DNA from 4 places in the Micromonospora sp. NPDC047467 genome. Region 2 is predicted to be linked to each of the others. Evidence: riboswitches for the same ligand, from Rfam matches in the RefSeq annotation. Region 2 holds a riboswitch; each other region holds the start of a gene.
What was found. Region 2 has a riboswitch for cobalamin ahead of ABZ780_RS05695 (ABC transporter substrate-binding protein). Riboswitches for the same ligand answer to the same signal wherever they lie in the genome.

Region 1 (3,873 bases), on a different contig from region 2:
CCTGGCCTGGTCGTTCGTTCGGGCCGACCAGCCGCTCGGCGACACCGCCGACCAGGTCGCGCTCGCCTTGCGTGACGAGTGCCGTGACCTCGAAGCAGCCGGTATCCGGGTGATCCAGGTCGATGAGCCGGCCCTGCGTGAGACGCTGCCGTTGCGCAAGGCCGACCAGAAGGCGTACCTGGACTGGGCTGTCGGCGCGTTCCGCCTGGCGACCTCCGGCGTCGCCGACGACACCCAGATCCACACCCACCTGTGCTATTCGGAGTTCGGGGAGGTCATCACCGCCATCGACGCTCTCGACGCCGATGTCACCAGCATCGAGGCATCCCGCTCGAAGATGGAAGTCCTTGATGACCTCGCCGCGATCGGATACCGCCGGGGTGTCGGCCCCGGGGTGTGGGACATTCACTCTCCCCGGGTGCCCTCGCATGCCGAGGTCGTCGAGGCGCTACGACGGGCAGTGGCGGCGGTCCCCGCGGAGCGGCTGTGGGTGAACCCCGACTGCGGTCTCAAGACCCGCGGCTATGCCGAGGTTGAGGCATCTCTCGAACACCTGGTCGTCGCTGCCAACGAGCTTCGCGACAGGTGAGGGCCGTGCCGGGCGGACCATCGACTGGTCCCGCCCGGCACGTCGGCACGGTGGCTTCGGTAGTGATCCGACGCGCCGCTCACGGCCGGCACGTTTCGCCACCACCTGCAGCGAATGTATGGGTCTGCGGCACCGATAGGTGACATCCGAGTTGGCTTGCCCTGGCGGCGGGCATGCCGGACGGCGGTCATCCAATACCGCGAACGTTAGTGGTCGAGGCAGTCGCTACGCCGCTGCGCGCCCGACAGTAACGGCATCACCGCGAGCGACACCGCGGCCAGGGCCAGACCGATCGTGGAGTGCTCCGCGCGGTCGGCGCCGACGAGCGCGCGTACCGACTCGACGGACACGTACGCGGCGAGGGCGAAGAACGACAGCGCGATGATCCGCAGGGCGGTGCGTTCGCGGCGTTCGTGGTTGGGGCCGGAGAACTGCCAGGCGACGGCGCCGGCCGAGGCCACCTCGATGACGGAGTCGAGCCCGAACCCGATTAGCGCGGTCGAGGACGCCATCGTCCCGGCGCTGATGGCGATGACCGCCTCGACGACGTTGTAGGTGATCGTCGCGGCGACCTTCGCCCGGCCGCGTACCGAGCGGTCGGACCGGTCAGGCGGGCAACCGAGCCAGCTCGGCCGCGACCGGTCGATGACAACGAACCAGTCGACGTCAGGCCCACCTGCCTCGGCGGCGGCAAGTCCTTGACGATCAACTAGACTGGCTGGTGGCGCTGGTTCGCCTGGTCGTGACCGGCTGGGCGTCGTAAGAGGGAACCCGGTGGAAGTCCGGGACTGCCCCGCAGCGGTGAGTGGGAACGACCGCCGTCATCAGCACTGGGCCAGCCGGCCTGGGAAGCGACGGCCAGTAGGGGACCGGCACGACCGGTCAGGCCCGCGAGTCCGAAGACCTGCCCGCGCTGCGTACACAACCGTGTGCGCTGCCGTCGGCCTCGCGGGTGGGCTGACCGGGTGACGTGTCGCGCGGTGTGCGCCGGTGCGTGCTCGTCAGCGTGTCCGCGGTTCCGGTGGTGTGGTTTCCCGAGGGACGGACTACCGCTGTGCACGACACCACCACGATCGCCGGCCGCGCGCCGTCGGCCTCGCACCTGACCCTGTCGCAGATCATGGATCAGCATCACACCAACCTGATGGGTACGGTGCACGGCGGCCGGATCCTCAACCTCATCGACTCGGTGGCCGGTGTGGTCGCCGCCCGGCACTCCGACGGCCCGGCGGTGACCGCCGCGATCGACGAGACCGCGTTCCTGCGCGCGGTCCGGGTCGGTGACGTCGTGCACGTCGACGCCCGGATCACCTGGGCCGGACGCAGCTCGATGGAGGTGGCTGTCAAGGTGACCGCCGACCGGTGGGACCGGGCGGTGCCGCCCACCGATGTGGCCACGGCTCATCTGGTCATGGTCGCGATCGACGACGACGGTCAGCCGCGTTCGGTGCCGCCATTGCTGCCGGAGACTGACGGTGATCGGCGGCGGTACCGCGAGGCGGAGATCCGCCGCGAGCACCGGTTGGCCCTGCGGCGGGCGCTGCTCGACGGCACCGAGGAGGGCTGAGACGTGCTCGGGCTATCCATTGCGGCGCTGGCCGGGTACCTCGCCGCGATCGTCGTGCTCATGGTGACGCCGGGTCCGGACATGATGTTCGTGCTGGCCAACGCTACCCGCTACGGCACCCGCGCGGGGGTGGTGGCCGCGCTCGGCGTCGCTGCCGGGGAGGCGGTACACATCGCGGCGGTCGTCTGCGGACTCGCCGCGGTGATCTCCGCTTCGCCGGTGCTGTTCACAGTGATCCGCTGGGTCGGTGCGGCGTACCTGATCATCCTCGGGGTGCGGGCCCTGCGCGGCGCCGGCGCTGCGCCCACCGGGAAGCCGGAGCAGGGTGGCAGCTCCGGGCGGGCCTTCCTGCGTGGACTGGTGACCAATCTCCTCAACCCCAAGATGATCCTGTTCAGCGTGGCGTTCCTGCCTCAGTTCGTCGACCCGGCACAGGGCAACGCGACCGCCCAACTGGTGCTTCTCGGTGCGGTCTTCGTTGCGGTGCAACTCGCCGTCGACATCGCCCTGGGCGTCGGTGCCGGGCGACTCGGCAGTCGCATGACTGACGGTCGCTGGTCGCGGCGCATCAACCGGATCTGCGCGGCGGCGTTCGTCGCGCTCGGGGTACGCCTCGCGTTCGGGTCGTAGCGAGGGCCGGTGGCCGCCGCCGTGGTCCGGCTCGCGGAGTGGACGTGGCGTGGTCATGCCTGGTAGGCAGGCGGGTGTGCGCATCGTCTCACTGCTGCCAGCGGCCACGGATATCGTGGCCATGCTCGGCCTGACCGGGAACCTGGCTGGCCGCACGCACGAATGTGACTGGCCGCCGGGTGCCCTGGTGGATGTTCCGGTGGTGACTGGGACATCATTGCCCGAGGCGTTGACGAGCCGGGAGATATCGGCGGCGATCACTGGCGATACGCACCGAGGGTCCTCGTTGTACCAGCTCGACGTTCCGATGCTGGAGGACTTGAAGCCGGATCTGATCCTGACCCAGGACCTGTGCGATGTGTGTGCGGTCTCCTATGCGAGGGTCAACGACGCGGTTCGGTTGATCGATCTCGATACCAGGGTGGTGTCCCTGGAGGCGAGGACCATCGGCGGGATACTGGACACGGTCGACGCCGTGGCCGCCCTGACCGACACCGCGGGCAGGGCGGCCGAGATCCGGGCGGACGCCGAACGTCGTCTCGCCGCATTGCCCGGCCCGGGGACCGGTGCGCCGACTGTGCTGTTCGTCGAGTGGCTCGACCCGTTGATGCCAGGCGGGCACTGGGTACCGGAGCAGATCACGCTCGCGGGCGGACGGTCTTTGCTGCTCGGCCCGGGGGCGCACAGCACCCCACATCGGTGGTCGGTGGTCGCCGACCTGGCCCCCGACGTGGTGGTGTTCGGGCCGTGTGGGTTCACGCCTGAACGGACCGTCGACGAGCTGCCTGTGGCGGCCGGGCAGCCCGGCTGGGCCGATCTGCCTGCCGTTCGTCGGGGGCAGGTGTGGGTCGTTGACGGGCCCGCCTACTTCAACCGCCCCGGCCCGAGGGTCGTCGATGGCGCGGAGATCCTCGCCGCGATACTCGCCGGCCGCCCGGACTCCCGCGCTCAGCGGATCTCCGTCGGGGCAGTTTGACGCTGCCGTGCCCGAGCGGCCGGTGCGGCATCGGCGGCGGCACGCCGCCGTCCCGCCCTGGGCTCAGGTGAGCGTGCTGCGGATTTCGGCGGCGCCAGCGACGAGTCGGGT
Region 2 (3,873 bases):
CACCACCGGTGACTGTGCCACCGTGGCCACCACCCGGGCGCGGTTCCGGCGGCGCAGTTCGGCGCTCGGCGTACCGAACAGGGTGATCGCTCCCGGCGCGGGCAGCAGGCCGCCGACGGCGCGCAACAGGGTCGACTTGCCGGCGCCGTTCGGGCCGATCACGGTGACCCACTCGCCGGCGGCGACGGTCAGGTCGACGCCGGTGAGGATCGGGGTGCCGCCCAGGCTGACGTGCAACCCCCGCACCTCGACCGCCGTCGCACCGGCCTGGCGGGGAGCGGGCACGCTGACCGGCTCGGGGCTCATGTGAGCACCCGCCGGGCGGTGCGCAGCACCAGGACGAAGAACGGGCCGCCGAGCAGGGCGGTGACCACCCCGATGGGCACCTCGGCCGGGGCAGCGGCGGTGCGGGCCACCACGTCGGTCAGGGCCAGGAACGCCGCGCCGAACAGCATCGACAGCGGCAGGATCACCCGGTAGCTCGACCCGGCGAGCAGCCGGACGGTGTGCGGCACGATGATGCCGACGAAGCCGATCAGGCCGGTCGCGGAGACGGCGGCGGCGGTGCCCAACGACGCGGCGGCGATCAGCAGGTAGCGGGACCGCTGCGGGTGCAGGCCGAGGCTGCGCGCCTCGTCGTCGCCGAGCGCGAGGACGTCCAGCTCGCGGCGGTGCAGCAGCACCACCACGGTGGTCACCACGGCGTACGGCAGCACCAGCAGCACGTCGTGCCAGCCGGCGGTGGCCAGCCGGCCCAGCAGCCAGGAGTAGACGGACTGGATGGTGTCGGAGTGCCGTTGCAGCAGGTACGTCTGCCCGGCGGAGAGGAACGCGGAGACCGCGACCCCGGCCAGGATCAGCATCGCCGGGGACCGGCTCCGGCCGCCGGCCGCGCCGAGCAGGTAGGTCATCGTCACGGCGAGCAGCGACCCGACGAAAGCGGCCAACGGGATGGTCAGCGGCAGCCCGGAGATCGCGCCCTGCCGGCCGGCGCCGCCGAGGGCGATCACCGCGGTGACCGCGAGGCCCGCGCCGGCGGCCACCCCGAGCAGGTACGGGTCGGCGAGCGGGTTGCGGAACACGCCCTGGTAGCAGCCGCCGGCCAGGGCGAGCAGGCCACCGACGAGCAGGCCCAGCACGACCCGGGGCAGCCGCAACTCGGTGACGATGGCGATTTCCCGCTCGGTCAACCCGCTCTTCAGGTGCACCCCGGGGATCAGGTTGAGCAGCTCGGCGGCGACGCTGCCCGGCGGCAGACTGACCGGGCCGAGCGACACCCCGGCGACGAGCGCGACGAGCACCGCGAACACCCCGGCGGCCAACCAGCGCTTGCGCAGGCCGGCGGGCCGGGACGCGAGCTGCGTCCCGGCCTGCCGCGTGGTTGGTGCCGGGGTGGCCACCGGAAGCAGTCCGGTCACCGACGGACGTCGATCACGCGGGCACCTTGGCGACCGCGTCGATGACAACCCGGAGCAGGTCCACGATCCGTGGGCCCCACCGGGAGGCGATGTCGTCGTCCAGCGCCACGACCTGGTTGTTCTTCACCGCGGTGACCCCGGCCCAGCCGCTGCGGGCCTTGACCGAGTCGCCGCTCTGCTGGCAGCACTTGGCGTCGGCCAGGAAGACGAAGTCGGGGTCGGCCTTGACGATGAACTCCTGGGACAGCTGCGGGTAGCCGGCGCTCTTGCCGTCCGCGTCGGCCGGGTCGGCGATGTTGGTCAGACCGGCCAGGTCGTAGATCGAGCCGATGAAGGTCTTGCTGGTCGCGCTGTAGAGCTCCGGGCCCAGCTCATGGAAGTAGGTGAGCTTCTCGGCGCGCTGCGGCACGTCCTTGACCAGCTTGGCGATGTCGTCCTTCATCCGGGTGGTGACGTCGGTGGCCTGGTCGGCGTGCCCGGTAAGCGTGCCCAGATCGGTGATCTGCCGGTAGGAGTCGTCAAGCGTGGTCGCCGCCGGGGTCAGGTACACCGGGATCTTGAGCTTGCCGAGCTGGTCGACGATCTTGTTCCGGTCGTCGGAGATCACCACCAGGTCGGGGTTCTTGCTGGCGATGGCCTCGGCGTTGGGCTGGAAGCCGGACAGGTCGGTCTTGGGCGCGTCAGCCGGGTAGTTGGACTGGTCGTCGACCGCGGTCACCTGCGGGCCGGCACCGATGGCGAAGAGCATCTCGGTGGCGGTGGGCGCCAGCGACACGATCTTCTCGGGCCGCTTGTCGAGGGTGAGCGAGCCGACCGTCACCGGGAAGCTGGCGGTCGCCGAACCGACGCCGGGCGCCGGCTGGTCGGTGGTCTTCTCGGCGCAGGCGCCGAGGGCGAGCGCGGCGACCGCGAGGGTCGCGGCGAAGAGCCGGGGGGTACGTCTGAACATGGGGCCTCCTGTCGGTCGAGGAGTGTTGCTTCGCCGACAGGGCTTCCGTACGCCCGCCCACGAGGCGCCCTTCCTCGAGAGCGCGTGTCGCGACCGATCCGCAGGCGACCTGGCTTGTCCCCACCGTCAGGCGGGGCATCACAGTTGCGGGACAGCGCCGGTATCGCACCGGCTTCGCTGCGGAGTGGTCGCTAAGACGGTAGCGCACCGCGGGATCTGGAGGCTCGGAGCGGGTGGTGGGGCCCCGCAGGGGCGGAACGGGGCCCCACCCGATCAGGAGGCGGTGATGGTGACGTTGTCCACAGCCGCCTCCACGAGGCTCGCGCCGGAGGCATCCGCGGCCTCGACGAGGATCCGCACGGACTGGCCGGCGTACGGAGTGAGGTTGAGGTTCGCCACCGCCCAGCTCCCGTTGCGGTTGGTCGCCGCGCCGGCCTGGGTGAGCAGCGCGGTGGTGCCGCCGTTGTGCACCACGCTCACCCGCAGGTAGTCGGCTGACGACGAGTTCGAGCCGTGTGCCAGATACCAGGCCAGCGAGAGGGTCAGCGTGCCCGACGACGGCAGGGTCACCGCCGGGGACCGGGCACTTGTCACGCCACCGTCGACGTCGTAGTCACCGGCCGCCGAGCCGGCGAGCCGGCCGGTGACCAGGTCGTTGGCGCCGGCGTACGGGGTGAGCTGCTTGGCGCCGGAGGAGGTGGTCGCCTGGGCGGCACCCCGCTCCCACACTCCGCTGGTGGCGGCGTCGGTACCGGACGGGTTGATGGTCCACCCGGTGGCGGTCTCGAAGGTGTCGGACCAGACCGTGGTGCCGCCACCACCGCCGCCGCAGTACTGCGCCTGCTTGCCGATGGCCCGGTACGGGCAGTCGGCGTACTCGCTGAGCATCAGCACGGCCTCGCGGTTGCGGCTGGTCTGTGCGGGGATCACCTCGTCGGGCGGGTAGAAGCCGCCGCCGCTCGCCGAGCCCGGGTACATCTCGAAGGTGTACGCCCAGATGTTGTGGGTGGCCCACATCCAGTCGATGCTGTCCCCGTCGGTGATGTAGAGGTCGCTGGACTGCTGCGGGGTGTAGTTGTTGGTGGCCGCCATCTGCTGGCCGATGGTGGCGAAGGTGTTGTACTGGTCGGCGTTCATCCCGGCCGCGGTGTTCGCGGTGGTATAGCCGTACGGCCAGAGCACCAGCTGCGAGTACGTGTGGAAGTCGATGTTCGCCTTGATCTGCTGTGTCCCGCCGACCACGCGACTGTTGACGAAGTTGCGCAGCGCCTGCGTCTCCGGGGCGGAGAACGCCGACGGGCCGCGGTAGGTCTCCGACGAGGTCGAGCCGGACGAGCCGCCGCAGCAACCCCAGTTGTAGGACCAGTTGCGGTTCAGGTCGGTGCCGACGTTGGACGAACCGCTGTTGGGCTGGCGGTTCTTGCGCCAGGACCGGTACGACCCGGTGGCGATGTCGTACTCGCTGCCGTCCGGGTTGACGGTCGGCACGATCCAGATCTCCCGGCT
Region 3 (3,873 bases), on a different contig from region 2:
TGTGCACCCTCCCGTCGACCTGGAAGTCGAAGAAGGCCCGGTAGCGGCCGGAACTCGGGCTGGTCAGCCAGAACTGGACGGTTCCGTCGATGAGTTCCTGCTCAGGGTGAACATGCACGTATCCGAGGTCGCCCTCACGGACGACGACCAGATGCCCGTACGCGCCCAGGTATCGCTCCAGCTGCGCAGGCGTGGTTGTGTCGGCGCGGCTGATCCGAAATTCCATCGGCGCTGTCACGCCCACCGTCGGCGTGCCGGTCATCGACACCGCGTACGGACCAGCCGTCGCCTGCGCCTGCGCCGGTGGCAGCGCGGCGGGGGTGTGCGCGCCGGGCACGGTGTGGTCGACGCCCAGCACGAGAGGCACCTGAGTGCCGTTGGCCGCGGTGACGGAGAAGTCGGCGTAGACGCGGTAGCCGCCGGGCCGGGCCAGCGTCAGGGGGACGCTCCAGGTGCCGTCGGGTGCCATTGTCGGATGCAGGTGCTGGTAGCCGCTCAGGTCGCGGCCCACCACGATCATGTGCAACGGCTTGTCGTGGACGACCGCGAAGCGCGTCGCCGGCTGCCGGTCGGTGCCGACGATGCGGAAGCGGTAGTCGGCGCGTACCCCGACGGGTTGGGTTCGTTCCAGCGGTTGCAGGGTGTACCCGCCGGCGCTGACCGTCGTCCCGGTGACCAGCGACTCGCCTGTCGCGCCGTCACCCCGGTGCGTGTGCGGTCCGGTGCCGGCCGGGTGTTGGTGTCCGTCGTTCGCGGACAGCGCGGGATCCGAGGCGGCCGGGCCGCCCGCCGGGGGCCGGGTGGTGCCGGCGGCCGGGGTCTCGGTGCCGCTGATGCGGGCCAACCCGAACCCGGCGAGCAAGGCCAGCACCAGCCCACCGACCAGCAGCGCCAGGTGAGTGTTGCTCAGCCCGGACCCGGGTGTCACGGTGGCGGGGTCCGGGTCGGGCCGTGCTCCGGAGTGGACGGGCGGTCGAGTGTCCGTCGTGGCGGGGGCCGTCGCGTCCTCATCGGTCGGATTTGGATCGACCGCGACGCCCGTGCGAGCCACGACGACCGCGGTGTCCTTACGCGCGGCCGGCACGGTGCTGGGCCGGCGCTTACCGCCCGTGCTCTGCGTACCGTTGCCGGTCGCCGCACCGGCCTTGCTCCCGGACGTCTCGCCGTTGCCGGCCTTGCGCCCGGCGGTCTTGCCCGCGCCGGTCCTGCCGCCGCCGGTCTTGTTGATGGGGCGAGCGCCGGCGCCGCGACCGGGGGCTGCCGACGAGGTACGGCCCCGGCCGGTGGGTCTGCCGGTGGGAGCCGTCCGCCGATGCCAGACGACGAATCCGGCCACCGCCGCTGCGGCCACCGCCGCCATGCCGGCCCAGGCGAGCGCTCCCGGACCGTTCTCCTCTGCCGAGTCGGTCGATGGGGCCGCGACTGCGGACGGCGGTACCGCCGTCTCGGCGGCTACGGTCGGCACCGCCGAGACCTGCCCGGATGATCCGTGTTGCTCCGTGGCGGCCAACAGCGCAGGGTCCGGCTGGGTCGTCGGAGGGCGCCACCCCTGCGGCGCTGCCGTCACCCGCCCGTTGTAACGGAAGGTCAGGGTGCCGCGCACGGTGTCGCCGTCCGAGGCGACCGACAGGTAGCTCACCGAGTACTGGCCTTTGGCCGGTAGGTGCGCGACCGCCACCGTCGCGGGGAACCCGGTCGTGTACTCACGTGGCTCGAACTGGCCGTTGACCAGGAAGTATTCCCGTACCGGCTTGTCCAGCGGCTTCGGCTCCCCGTACGACCAGCCGTTGTCGACCCGGATGCCGCCCGGGGCGGTGATGGTGAAGAACGCGTTGGCTGCGGCCTTCTCGGTGAAGTACAGCTGCACCGACGTCAACGGCTCGCTCACCGTGGTACCCGCCGCTGGCGTGGACATCGCGAGGGTCCCGTGGGCTCCGGCGGGTTGGGCGGACGCGAGCAGAGCGACCGCCGAGGCGAGGAGGAGCGCGAGGAGGCCCGAGAGCGCCCGCACCGGAGTCTGAGGGAGACGGCGCATCTGAATATCTTCGCCGTGGTGAGACTTTTTTCAAGAGGTGCTGGACTTTTTCCTCAGATGACAAAAGTCGGCCATCTCTCGGGGTCGTCCACTCGCTGCCGTTGACGACGACCGCGACCGTGGCGATTTCCTGTTCTACCCTGGTCCCTCTCGTGTTGCGTGATGTTGGGTTCGCCACCGTGGAACCGTCCCGACAGGCGGGTTCACCGCCGCCGGGGTGTTCGCGAGCCCTTACGATAGATAACGGTGTTGGTTCGCCGAGGCCCGATCGGTCGCGGCGTCGTAAGAGGGAACCCGGTGCGAAACCGGGACTGCCCCGCAGCGGTGAGTGGGAACGACCGCCGTCATCAAGCACTGGGCCGCGAGGTCTGGGAAGCGACGGCCAGTAGGCGACCGAACAGGTCACGCCCACGAGTCCGAAGACCTGCCAGCGCCGCGCACACCACCCCGGTGTGCGCCGCCGACGGTCTCTAGGGACGACCGGGGCGGAAGCCGGTGCGTTGTCGTACCCCTTCCTTCCCGCTGTCTCCTGGGTCCTCGGGCACTTCGAGGGAAGGAACCCATGAACACTGCATTCGGTCAGAGCACCGTGCTCGGCTATCCGCGTATCGGCGGCAACCGTGAGCTGAAGAAGGCGGTGGAGGCCTACTGGGCGGGAGGTATCGACGCCGAGGGGTTGGAGACGACCGGCGCCGCCCTGCGGGCCGAGGTCTGGCGGGCGCTTCGGGACGCAGGTCTGGGCGCGATTCCGTCCAACACGTTCTCCTACTACGACCACGTGCTCGACACCGCCGTGGCCGTCGGCGCGATCCCGCAACGTTTCTCCCGCCTCGGTCTCTCCGCGCTCAACACCTATTTCGCGATGGCCCGTGGCGTCGACGCCGAGCCGGCGCTGGAGCTCACGAAGTGGTTCGACACGAACTACCACTATCTGGTACCGGAGATCGGTGACGACACCGCTTTCGCCGCGAACCCCGCGAAGGCGCTGCGTGAGTACCGGGAAGCCCGTGAGCTGGGCATCGAGAGCCGTCCGGTGCTGGTGGGACCGGCCACGTTCCTGCTGCTGGCCAAGCCCACCGACGGGAGCGGTGAACCGTTCGATCGGCTGACGGACCTCATCGACGTGTACGCCGACCTCCTGCGGACCCTCGCCGAGGCTGGGGTGCAGTGGGTACAGCTGGACGAACCCGCCTACGTCAGCGACCGCAGCCCCGCAGAGATCGCCGCCCTCCGCGACGCGTACACCCGGTTGTGCGCCGTGCCGCAGCGGCCGAGGATCTTCGTCGCCACCTACTTCGGGGAACTCGGTGACGCGCTGCCCGCTCTGCTGAACACGCCAGTCGAGGCGATCGGGTTGGACCTGGTTGCCGGGCCCGGCAACCTGCATCGGCTCGCCGGAGCGGGTCAGCTACGTGGTAAGACAATCGTCGCGGGGCTCGTCGACGGACGTAACATTTGGCGCACCGACCTGCGAGCGGCGATCAGCTCCGGTGCCGCGGTGACGGGGCTCGCCGACCACGTCGCGGTGTCCACCTCGTGCTCGCTGTTGCACGTGCCGGTGGATCTGTCCGTCGAGACCGCCCTTGATCCGGACCTGCGCGACCGCTTGGCTTTCGCCCGGCAGAAGGTTGATGAGGTCGTCCTGCTGGGTCGGGCGCTGCGCAATGGCACCACGTCCCTGCCCGCGCAGCTGCCGCCGGCCCCGGCGACGTGGCACGACGACAGCGTGCGAGGGCGCCTTGCCGCGTTGCGGGGCACGGACCGGCAACGCGGCGCCTACCCGCACCGCGCCGCCGCACAGCAGGCCCGGCTGAACCTGCCGCCGCTGCCAACGACGA
Region 4 (3,873 bases), on a different contig from region 2:
GCGGCCCTGCTCGGCCCCGGCAACGAGGCCCGGGGTTTCGCCGCCGTGCTCGGTGGTCTGACCGTGAGCAACCTGGTGGGCGTGCCGGCGGTCACGCGGCTCGGGCAGGCGGTCGGCTGGCGAGCCGCGTACCTGGTCATCGCCGGTGTGTTCGTGCTCACGCTGCTGGCGGTGCTGGCTGTCGTTCCGGAGGTCGTGGCGGCCGTCGACGCCTCGCCGGCCGCCGAGTTGCGGGCCCTGCGGACCTCGCAGGTGTGGCTCGTGGCGGCCACCGGCTCGGTGGGCCTCGCCGGTCTCTTCGCTGTCAACACCTACCTCGCGCCGGTCACTACCGACGTCGCCGGCCTTTCGGCCACGACCGTGCCGTGGGTGCTCGTTGCGGTGGGCCTGGGCATGACAGTCGGCAACGCCCTGGGCGGTTGGCTCGCGGACCGGGACCTGCGCCGGAGCATGTACGTCGGTTTCGTCGCCATGATCGTCAGCATCGCCGTCTTCGGCCTCGTCGCATCGAACGGCGTCGGCCTGTTCGTCGGTGCGTTCCTGGTGGGCGCGACAAGCCTCTACCTGGGGCCGGTCCTGCAGGCGCGCCTGATCACTGTCGCGCCGGGCGCGCAGTTGATGGGCGCGGCGATGAGCCAGTCCGCCATGAACATCGCCAACAGCCTCGGTGCCGGGCTGGGCAGCGTCGTCATCGCCGCGGGCTTCGGCTACCTCGCGCCGGCCTGGGTGGGCGTGGTCCTTGCGATTGCCGGCCTGGGCCTGGCGGGGATCAGCTTCTCGGTCGAGCGACGCACGCGGGCCGCGGAGACAGTCGCACTCGCGGGCTGACCCGTCGATCGATGGTGGTGGGCGTCGGTGCCGCCGACACGCCGACGTCGACATGTGGGGTGTGACAAACGCTGCTGCCCCTATATATGGTGTCGAGCGCAGCTGGTTCGGCCGCTCGTTCGGAGTGGTCGAGGCAAGAGGGAACCCGGTGGGAATCCGGGACTGTCCCGCAGCGGTGAGTGGGAACGACAGCCGTCATCGGCACTGGGCCACCAATCGGCCCGGGAAGCGACGGCCAGTAGGAGACCGGCGAGCCCGGTCGTGCCCACGAGTCCGAAGACCTGCCAGCGCGCCGCGTACCCGCACCCGGGTGCGCGGCGGTCCGAGGCCGCGTGGGACGGCTGACGCCACCTGACCCACGCCCAGCGTGGCGTCCGCCGGTGTCTGTCTCCTCGCGTCCGAGGGCCATCTGGTCTCGAACTCGCGAGGAGTGAGTGGTGACAGTCACCGAGGTAGCCCCGGTCAGCGGCGAGACGGCGCTGCGACGGACGCCGATGCAGGTCCGCAAGCGCGACGGCGCCACCGAGCCCGTGGACGTGAACAGGATCGTCCGGGCGGTCGAGCGGTGGGCCGACGACCTGGCCGACGTCGACCCGATGCGCGTGGCGACCCGCACGATCAGCGGCCTGTACGACGGCGCGACCACGGCCGAGCTGGACCGGCTGTCCATCCAGACCGCGGCCGAGATGATCGGCGAGGAACCGCAGTACTCGCGCCTGGCCGCCCGGCTGCTGTCCGGCTACGTCGACAAGGAGGTGCGTCGGCAGGGCGTCACCTCGTTCAGCGCGTCGATCCGGATCGGCCACGCCGAGGGCCTGATCGGCGACGGCACCGCCGCGTTCGTCGCGACGCACGCCGAGATGCTCGACGACGCGATCGACCCGGACGGCGACCGGAGGTTCGAGTACTTCGGCCTGCGCACGGTGTACGACCGGTACCTGTTGCGTCACCCCACCAGCCGGCTGGTGCTGGAGACCCCGCAGTACTGGCTGCTGCGGGTGGCCTGCGGCCTGTCCCGTACGCCGGACGAGGCGGTCGGCTTCTACCGGCTGATGTCCAGCCTGGCCTATCTGCCCAGCTCCCCGACGTTGTTCAACTCCGGCACCCGGCACACGCAGATGTCCTCCTGCTACCTGGTCGACTCGCCGCGCGACGAGCTGGACTCGATCTACCAGCGGTACGCGCAGGTCGCCAACCTGTCCAAGTTCGCCGGTGGCATCGGCATCGCGTACTCCCGGGTCCGGTCCCGGGGCGCGCTGATCCGTGGCACCAACGGGCAGTCCAACGGGATCGTGCCGTGGCTGCGCACGCTGGACGCGAGCGTCGCCGCGGTCAACCAGGGCGGCCGGCGCAAGGGCGCGGCCTGCGTCTACCTGGAGCCGTGGCACCCGGACGTCGAGGAGTTCCTGCAACTGCGGGACAACACCGGCGAGGACGCCCGGCGTACCCACAACCTGAACCTCGCCAACTGGATCCCGGACGAGTTCATGCGCCGGGTCGAGGCCGACGAGATGTGGTCGCTGTTCGACCCGCACGAGGTGCCGGAGCTGCCCGACCTGTGGGGGGAGCGGTTCGACGCCGCGTACCGGGAGGCCGAGGCGCAGGGCCGCTACGTGCGGCAGGTCCCCGCGCGGGAGCTGTACGGGAAGATGATGCGGACCCTCGCCCAGACCGGCAACGGGTGGATGACGTTCAAGGACGCCGCCAACCGGCTGTGCAACCAGACGGCCGAGCCGGGCAACGTCGTGCACCTGTCCAACCTCTGCACCGAGATCATCGAGGTGTCCAGCGACGCCGAGACTGCGGTGTGCAACCTGGGCTCGGTGAACGTCGCCGCGCACCTCACCGCCGACGGCATCGACTGGCATCGGCTGCGCGCCACGGTCCGCACCGCCGTGACGTTCCTCGACCGGGTCATCGACATCAACTACTACCCGACCCCGCAGGCGGCGGCGAGCAACCCCCGCTGGCGGCCGGTCGGGCTCGGGCTGATGGGCCTCCAGGACGTGTTCTTCGCGCTGCGGCTGCCGTTCGACTCGCCGGCCGCGCGGGAGCTGTCCACCCGGATCAGCGAGGAGCTGTACCTGACCGCGCTGGAGACCTCCGCCGACCTGGCGCACCGCTTCGGCGCGCACCCGGCGTTCGGGCAGACCCGGGCCGCGCGGGGCAACCTGCAACCCGACCTGTGGGGCATCGAGGGTACGCAGACCGCGCGCTGGGCCGCGCTGCGCGAGCGGGTGCGGGCGAACGGGCTGCGCAACTCGCTGCTCGTGGCGGTCGCCCCGACGGCGACCATCGCCTCGATCGCCGGGTGCTACGAGTGCGTCGAGCCGCAGGTGTCCAACCTGTTCAAGCGCGAGACCCTGTCGGGTGAGTTCCTCCAGGTCAACACCGCTCTGGTACGCGAGCTCAAGGCCCGTGGCCTGTGGACCGACCGGACCCGGTCGGCGATCAAGCGAGCCGAGGGGTCGGTGCAGGGCATCACCGAGCTGCCGGCCGACGTCCGGGAGCTGTTCCGCACCGCGTGGGAGCTGCCGCAGCGGGCGCTGATCGACCTGGCCGCCGCTCGTGCCCCGTTCATCGACCAGTCCCAGTCGCTGAACCTGTTCCTGGCCTCGCCGACCATCGGCAAGCTCTCCTCGATGTACCTGTACGCCTGGAAGGCCGGGCTGAAGACCACCTACTACCTGCGTTCCCGCCCCGCCACGCGGATCCAGCAGGCCACCGTCGCGGTCCTCGCGCCGTCGACGACCGACGCGGACGCGCTGGCCTGCTCGTTGGAGAACCCCGAGTCGTGCGAGGCCTGCCAGTGACCGCCGCCGACACCACTACCGACACCGTCACCGACACGAGGACCACGCACATGCTGCTCGACCCCGGGATGGACCTCACCCTCCGCCCGATGCGCTACCCGCACTTCTTCGACAGGTTCCGCGACGCCATCCGCAACACCTGGACGGTGGAGGAGGTCGACCTGCACGCCGACCTCGCCGACCTCGACAGGCTCTCGCCGGCCGAGCGGCACCTGGTCAGCCGCCTGGTCGC

Region 1: it holds a riboswitch for cobalamin, as region 2 does, so the genes downstream of both, ABZ780_RS22175 (acyl-CoA thioesterase) here and ABZ780_RS05695 (ABC transporter substrate-binding protein) in region 2, are expected to answer to the same signal.
Region 3: it holds a riboswitch for cobalamin, as region 2 does, so the genes downstream of both, metE (5-methyltetrahydropteroyltriglutamate--homocysteine S-methyltransferase) here and ABZ780_RS05695 (ABC transporter substrate-binding protein) in region 2, are expected to answer to the same signal.
Region 4: it holds a riboswitch for cobalamin, as region 2 does, so the genes downstream of both, ABZ780_RS23335 (ribonucleoside-diphosphate reductase subunit alpha) here and ABZ780_RS05695 (ABC transporter substrate-binding protein) in region 2, are expected to answer to the same signal.

What each region holds. Positions count from the first base shown of each region.
Region 1 is NZ_JBEYTO010000008.1:43,971-47,843, forward strand. It holds gene metE (5-methyltetrahydropteroyltriglutamate--homocysteine S-methyltransferase) at 1-589, shown strand, start outside; partial or broken gene ABZ780_RS22170 (cobalt transporter) at 814-1,236, opposite strand; cobalamin riboswitch at 1,301-1,516, shown strand; gene ABZ780_RS22175 (acyl-CoA thioesterase) at 1,644-2,156, shown strand; gene ABZ780_RS22180 (LysE family translocator) at 2,160-2,786, shown strand; gene ABZ780_RS22185 (ABC transporter substrate-binding protein) at 2,908-3,762, shown strand; gene ABZ780_RS22190 (hypothetical protein) at 3,826-3,873, opposite strand, start outside.
Region 2 is NZ_JBEYTO010000002.1:316,337-320,209, reverse strand. It holds gene ABZ780_RS05705 (ABC transporter ATP-binding protein) at 1-306, opposite strand, end outside; gene ABZ780_RS05700 (iron ABC transporter permease) at 303-1,409, opposite strand; gene ABZ780_RS05695 (ABC transporter substrate-binding protein) at 1,432-2,367, opposite strand; cobalamin riboswitch at 2,449-2,597, opposite strand; gene ABZ780_RS05690 (M14 family zinc carboxypeptidase) at 2,641-3,873, opposite strand, start outside.
Region 3 is NZ_JBEYTO010000008.1:39,713-43,585, forward strand. It holds gene ABZ780_RS22160 (copper resistance protein CopC) at 1-2,035, opposite strand, end outside; cobalamin riboswitch at 2,269-2,482, shown strand; gene metE (5-methyltetrahydropteroyltriglutamate--homocysteine S-methyltransferase) at 2,598-3,873, shown strand, end outside.
Region 4 is NZ_JBEYTO010000008.1:322,572-326,444, forward strand. It holds gene ABZ780_RS23330 (MFS transporter) at 1-828, shown strand, start outside; cobalamin riboswitch at 915-1,132, shown strand; gene ABZ780_RS23335 (ribonucleoside-diphosphate reductase subunit alpha) at 1,323-3,641, shown strand; gene ABZ780_RS23340 (ribonucleotide-diphosphate reductase subunit beta) at 3,692-3,873, shown strand, end outside.